One region of the Aeribacillus sp. FSL K6-1121 genome, then DNA from elsewhere that is predicted to be linked to it. Evidence: predicted binding sites of a transcription regulator. Region 1 holds the regulator's gene; the other holds the start of a gene.

Region 1 (3,429 bases):
GGAGTTCAGCTGCTTTTTTATCGATTTCATTTTGAGTAGCGCATGGGAGGGCAATATCGCATGGAATGGACCAAATTCCGGAACAGCCTTCATAATATTCTGCATGAGGATGTTCATTTACATATTCTTTAATTCTTTTTCTTTCAACTTCTTTTAACCTTCTAACCGTTTCAAGATTAATTCCATTTTTATCAAAAATGTAGCCATCAGAGTCGCTGCATGCGACAACTTTTGCACCTAATTGTGTTGCTTTTTCAATCGCATATATGGCAACGTTCCCAGAACCAGAGACAACAACTGTGCTTCCTTTGAAGCTTAATCCATGGTCATTAAGCATTTCTTCAACAAAATAAACAGTTCCATAACCTGTCGCTTCGGTTCTCGCTAAGCTTCCGCCGTACCCAATGCCTTTTCCGGTTAACACCCCAGCTTCAAATCCGCCGCGTATTCTTTTATATTGGCCAAACAAGTATCCGATCTCTCTTGCGCCAACTCCAATATCACCGGCAGGAACGTCAATATCTGGTCCAATATGTTTGTAAAGCTCTGTCATAAAGCTTTGTGTAAATCTCATAATTTCCCCATCTGATTTACCTTTCGGATCAAAATCAGATCCGCCTTTTCCTCCGCCGATCGGCTGCCCAGTCAATGAATTTTTGAAGATTTGTTCAAATCCTAAAAATTTAATAATGCTGGCGTTGACGGTCGGGTGAAAGCGCAAGCCTCCTTTATATGGCCCAATTGCACTATTATATTGCACTCTAAATCCGCGGTTTACACGCACTTTTCCTTCGTCATCCACCCATGGAACGCGAAAAATGATCAATCTTTCCGGCTCAACAATTCTTTCAAGTATTCCGTGCTTTATATATGTAGGATGTTGAGCAAATACAGGCACAAGCGAGTCAAATATTTCTTTTACAGCTTGAAGAAACTCAGGCTCATTCGGATTTTTTTCTTGCACGGATTGAAATACTTCATTGACATATTGCTTTGCATTTTCCAGTTCACTTTGTTTCATAAGTAATTGATTCATAGCACCTCTCCTATACCTAAAATTTAAGCAGTTAGAAGAATTCAAACAATTCAGTAAATCATCCCGGCACTGGCTAAGGAAGCGAAATCTACAATAAAAAATTCTACAACAAAATAAATCAAAAAACAATGACTGTTGAGAATTGTTGCATAATAGCTTTGCATGCAGGCACGGAGAAGGCGCCTGAAATTTGTTTCATTGAATCTAGCTTGTCTGCATACATATTGATTAGAAAACATTTTTAAAAATTTAACATCGCTAAGAGAGGGAATTTTGAAAATTTTATAAAAAGAAAAAGGATGCCTCACCTGTTTTGAGACATCGAATATTCAGTGTATGGAACGGTATAGCCCGATCACTTTTCCGAGTATTGTCACATTTTTTAAAATAATCGGTTCCATTGTTGGGTTTTCCGGCTGAAGCCGTATAAAGTCTTTTTCTTTGAAAAACCTTTTTACGGTCGCTTCATTGTCGTCTGTGAGCGCGACAACGATGTCGCCGTTATTGGCTGTTTGCTGCTGTCTGACAATAACTAAATCTCCGTCCAGAATGCCTGCTTCGATCATGCTTTCTCCGACTACTTCAAGCATGAAAAGTTGATCATCACCTGATGCAATATGATTCGGAAGCGGAAAATATTCTTCGATGTTTTCAACGGCAGTGATCGGAATACCAGCCGTCACTTTTCCTATGACCGGCACGTTGATCACATTGTTTGTTAGAAGGTGGCTGCCATCATCGTCCAAAATTTCAATGGCTCTCGGCTTTGTGGGGTCTCTTCTAATCAGTCCTTTGCTCTCAAGCTTTGCTAAATGCCCGTGAACAGTTGAACTGGAGGCAAGACCGACCGCTTCGCCGATTTCTCTTACAGAGGGAGGGTATCCTTTCTTTTTTACTTCCTCCTTAATGAAGTTCAAAATATCTTGTTGTCTCTTAGATAATTTTGTTGACATGTCAAGCACCTCAGTCATATCAATTTGTGTCGATTATAGCATGATTTTTCCAAAAAAGCAAACGTAAGTTCGAATATTTGCTTGACAGAAACATGTGTTCCCTTTTATACTTAAAAACAAAAAACCGAACAAATATTCTGTTTCAGGGGGCGGTTCTATATGGATAAATTATCATGGTCTTACATCGTTTCTTTTTTCCTTGTCATCATGGCGGCAGTTTTGGCGATTTCGTATACTGGAGAAAGGGAAGAGCTCGATCATTATTTGGAGGTTCAAGTGAAGGAAGGGGACAGTTTGTGGAAAATCGCTGATGAATATAAAGAATATGACAATATGTCTCATTCAGAGTTTGTTAAATGGGTTCAGGAGCGAAACAATCTCCAAAGCCTTGTTGTAAAACCGGGGGAAACAATCGTCATTCCGATTGAAAAAAATAAATACTACAATGCTGAATATTTGGCAAACAAAGAATAACCGCAAGGAGCATTTAACATGAGAGCAGTCGTTTATGCAAGAGTCAGCACTGAAAAAGATGAGCAGGAAACATCTTTGAAAAGACAGAAGGACGAGCTGTTAAAGCTCGCAGCTGAAAACGGTATGGAAGTTGTTGAAGTGATAGAAGAAAAAGCGAGCGGGTATGATGTTGATCGTGAAGGGGTTTTTCAACTGCTGGAATTGATTGAGGAGAAAGATATTGAAGCGGTATTAATACAGGATGAAACAAGAATTGGCAGAGGGAATGCCAAAATCGCCATTGTCCATTCCATTTTGAAACAAGGTGTGAAAATTTTCACCGCTGCCCATCGCGGGGAGATGGAACTGTCTGAATCAGACACGATGGTGCTTGAAATCATAGGAATTGTCGAAGAATATCAACGAAAAATTCATAATTTGAAAATAAAGCGGGGAATGTTGAGAGCTATACAAAATGGGTACAGGCCTGAAAAAAATTTAAAGAATAGAAATTCTTCCTATAAAAGAGAGCGAAAAGAAGTTCCGATCGAGGAGATTGACCGATTGCGGAAAAACGGCCTGACATTTTCAGAAATAGCGGCAACGTTAAGAGGATTCGGCTATGACGTTTCAAAAGCTACTGTCCATCGCAGATATCAACAATTTTTGTCAGAAAAAGGAGAATCATAGCAATAATTGTTGTCATTAGTGGTTGCATTTAGTATGATAAAAGAGCGCGGCAAAAATATACAAGGGGTTCAGCTTATGATTTCAAAAGAAAAACTTAACCGTATTAATGAACTATCTAAAAAGTCTAAGTCAGAAGGACTGACGCAAGAGGAAAAGCTTGAGCAGCAGCAATTAAGGCAGGAATATTTAGAGGCGTTTCGTCGGGATTTTCAAAACACCTTAAAAAATGTTACAGTGATTGATCCGAAAGGTAATGATGTTACACCGGAAAAATTGAAAAAATTTAAAAATAAAAGG
Region 2 (3,429 bases), 140 kb from region 1:
TTCTTTTTTCGTTGCTTCAGCTTCACGCTTAGCATCTTCAAGAATTTGTTCCGCGGCGTTTTTTGCACCCGCTATTTTCGCTTCAGCAATGGATTTTCGAACAAAATAACCAACAACTGCACCGACGATTAGGCCAAGCAAAATGGAGATGATTTCAATGAGTTCCATTCTTTCACCTCCTCTTGCTATGAACTTGTCACAAAGAAAGTGTCGGCATTACACATTTACTCTCCCGATAACATTTTCCAAAAAAATATGTTAAATATATTGCAAAAATGAAAAAATATACATATCCATTTTAAATGTGGGAATAACCCTTGTCAAGTTTTCATCTTGTCGAACAAAGGATGGGGCTTTTTTTGACCAAAAAAATAAGACCGGCTACTCCGCCAGCCTTACGCTAAGATGTGCGTACATTATTCATCCAAAAGCTCGAACGTTTCCTGCCCCTCTTGCACAGGTTCATTCGTTTCAAGGCCATATGCCTTGCGAATTTCTTGCTGAATGGCATCGCGAATATCCGGATTTTCGCGCAAAAATTGCTTTGCATTTTCTCTTCCCTGTCCTAAACGCTCCTCTTGGTAAGAATACCACGAACCGCTTTTTTGTATAATATCCAATTCCGTTCCCAGGTCGATGATTTCTCCTTCTTTTGAAATCCCTTCCCCGTACATGATATCAACTTCTGCCGTTCTAAAAGGAGGCGCTACTTTGTTCTTGACAACTTTAATTTTCGTTTTGTTTCCTACCATATCATTTCCTTGTTTCAGCTGTTCAGCTCTGCGCACTTCAAGGCGGACAGATGAGTAAAATTTCAGCGCGCGTCCCCCTGGAGTTGTCTCGGGATTTCCGAACATGACGCCCACTTTTTCCCTTATTTGATTAATAAAAATCGCAATGGTTTTCGACTTGCTGATGGCTCCTGAAAGCTTCCGAAGCGCTTGCGACATAAGACGAGCCTGCAATCCGACATGCGCATCGCCCATTTCGCCTTCAATTTCCGCTTTTGGGACGAGTGCTGCGACCGAGTCAATGACAATGATGTCGACTGCACCGCTGCGAACGAGAGCTTCTGCAATCTCAAGAGCCTGCTCGCCGGTATCGGGCTGCGACAAAAGCAGTTCATCAATATTAACACCTAAATTTTGCGCATAGACAGGGTCGAGCGCATGTTCCGCATCGATGAACGCTGCTTGCCCGCCTAGAGCTTGAACTTCAGCAATGGCATGAAGGGCCACTGTCGTTTTACCGGAGCTTTCCGGTCCATATATTTCAATAATCCGACCTCGAGGATATCCGCCGACGCCAAGAGCTGCATCCAATGCCAGCGATCCGCTTGGAACTGTTGAAACTTTTCGCTCAGCTTGTTCTCCAAGCTTCATTATCGAACCTTTTCCGAATTGTTTTTCAATCTGTTTTAACGCCATTTCCAAGGCAGCTTGACGATCATGATTCAATACAATTTCCTCCTTAAAAAATTGATAGCTTCAAAATAAATATACCGTGTTTTTTCCTGTTTGCCAAGAAAAAAGGGAACATTTATTCGTTTTTTAATTTTCATTATATAAAAATTAAAAAACCGGATGAAGACGCTCATAACCGGTTTTCCATTTCCTTTATTACATTCATTACATAGTAGCAGCCATAATTTGCCGTTCTGTGCCTGATCCCTTCCCGAGTACCGGAAAGATGAAGCTCAAAGACTGCTGTCGGCCGATCGTCGAATTGAATGCCGATATAGACAGTTCCAACTTCTTTTCCTTCAGAAGGATCAGGTCCTGCCACTCCCGTAAAGCTGATGCCGATATTGCTGCCGGTCAATTTTTTTATATTTTCCGCCATTTCTTTCGCACATTCAGAGCTAACGGCTCCTTTTGTTTTCAACGTTTCTTCCGACACGCCAAGAACATGCTGCTTCACTTCGTTTGTATAGCAGACAATTCCTCCAAGCACAATATTCGAAGCGCCTGGAAAATGGGTCAGCTGTTCGGAAAAAAGACCGCCCGTCAAACTTTCTGCAGCCGAAATAGTATATTGCTTTTCTTTTAGAAGCTTCATAAGCTGCTCTTGGATCGAAGTTTCACCGTGTCCATAAAAATATCGGCCAACACGGCTTAAAATCTTTTTTTCTGTTTCGTCAATCAGCTTCAGCGCAGTCGACTCATCTTCATGTTTTGCTGTCAGGCGCAATGTTACTTCGCCGTCTTTTGCCAGCGGCGCGATGGTCGGATTTGTTTGCTGATCAATCAGATCCTCTATATCTGTTTCAAGCTGAGATTCGCCGATGCCAAAGAAACGAAGCACACGCGAGATGATTTTTTCTTTTAACCCGTAATGATATTGCAAAAACGGCACACCGTAGTTGATAAACATCGGCTTCATTTCTTTCGGAACGCCCGGCATTAGCAAATATGTAATTCCGTTCGCCTCTAACGCCATTCCTGGCGCCATTCCGTAATGATTTGGCAAAACAGTAGAACCTTCCAAAACTAATGCTTGTTTCCGATTGTTTTCCGACATTGTCCGTTTCGTCCGTTTAAAAAAATCCTCAATGTTTTTCATCGCCGCCTCGTCGATCACGAGGCGTTTATTCAAAATACGTGCAATCGTTTCTTTCGTCAAATCATCTTTTGTCGGGCCGAGCCCGCCGGTAAAAATGATGCAATTCGACCGTTTTTTTGCCGTTTCGATCGTATGCTTGAGCCTCTCAGCATTGTCTCCAACGACCGTATGATAAAAAACATTAACACCTATTTCAGCAAGCTTTTTTGATATAAATTGGGCGTTTGTGTTGGCGATCTGTCCAAGCAACAGTTCTGAACCGACAGCAATAATTTCAGCATTCACATTCATACAATATCCTCCACATGGTTATTTCGAATTGACAAACGCGTGTTTATTTTTCATGAAATAGTCCCATCCAGATAAAATGGTAAAAAAGAGCGCAACCCACAAAGCAATGTCTGCAAATGGAAACGAAATCCATTCAAAAGGTATATTATGTAAAAGCAAAGCGGAAATAGCCACGATCTGCGTCCATGTTTTTATTTTGCCGAGCATGTTAGCTGCTACGACTTCTCCTTCACCGGCCAGAACTAAACGCAATCCGGTTACGGCAAATTCACGGCTGATGATCAGAATGACAATCCAAGACGGAGCAGCACCTATTTCCACCAATATGATGAGAGCTGAAGAAACGAGCAATTTATCGGCAAGAGGATCTAAAAACTTTCCTAAATTTGTCACAAGTCCAAGCTTGCGTGCATAATATCCATCAATCCAATCGGTCGTCGAAGCTAAAATAAAAATGAGGGCGCCAATGACATGTTTAACAGGGATGACTTCTTCACCGACCGACCAATTTCCCCAGTTAAAATCGCCAAGCATCACAATCATAAATATTGGAATTAGCATAATTCTTGATACAGT

The links. The regulator LexA, encoded in region 1, represses DNA repair genes until DNA is damaged. The targets are predictions, from matches to a motif close to CGAACATATGTTCG.
Region 2: recA (recombinase RecA) is a predicted target of LexA. The motif match lies at 1,533-1,546, and genes of this name have one in related genera.

Annotation. Positions count from the first base shown of each region.
Region 1 is NZ_JBBOPS010000001.1:1,130,104-1,133,532, forward strand. It holds gene gdhA (NADP-specific glutamate dehydrogenase) at 1-1,036, opposite strand, end outside; gene lexA (transcriptional repressor LexA) at 1,366-1,989, opposite strand; gene yneA (cell division suppressor protein YneA) at 2,149-2,463, shown strand; gene NSQ61_RS05680 (YneB family resolvase-like protein) at 2,482-3,132, shown strand; gene NSQ61_RS05685 (DUF896 domain-containing protein) at 3,208-3,429, shown strand, end outside.
Region 2 is NZ_JBBOPS010000001.1:987,512-990,940, reverse strand. It holds gene rny (ribonuclease Y) at 1-168, opposite strand, end outside; gene recA (recombinase RecA) at 417-1,457, opposite strand; gene NSQ61_RS05105 (competence/damage-inducible protein A) at 1,594-2,847, opposite strand; gene pgsA (CDP-diacylglycerol--glycerol-3-phosphate 3-phosphatidyltransferase) at 2,872-3,429, opposite strand, start outside.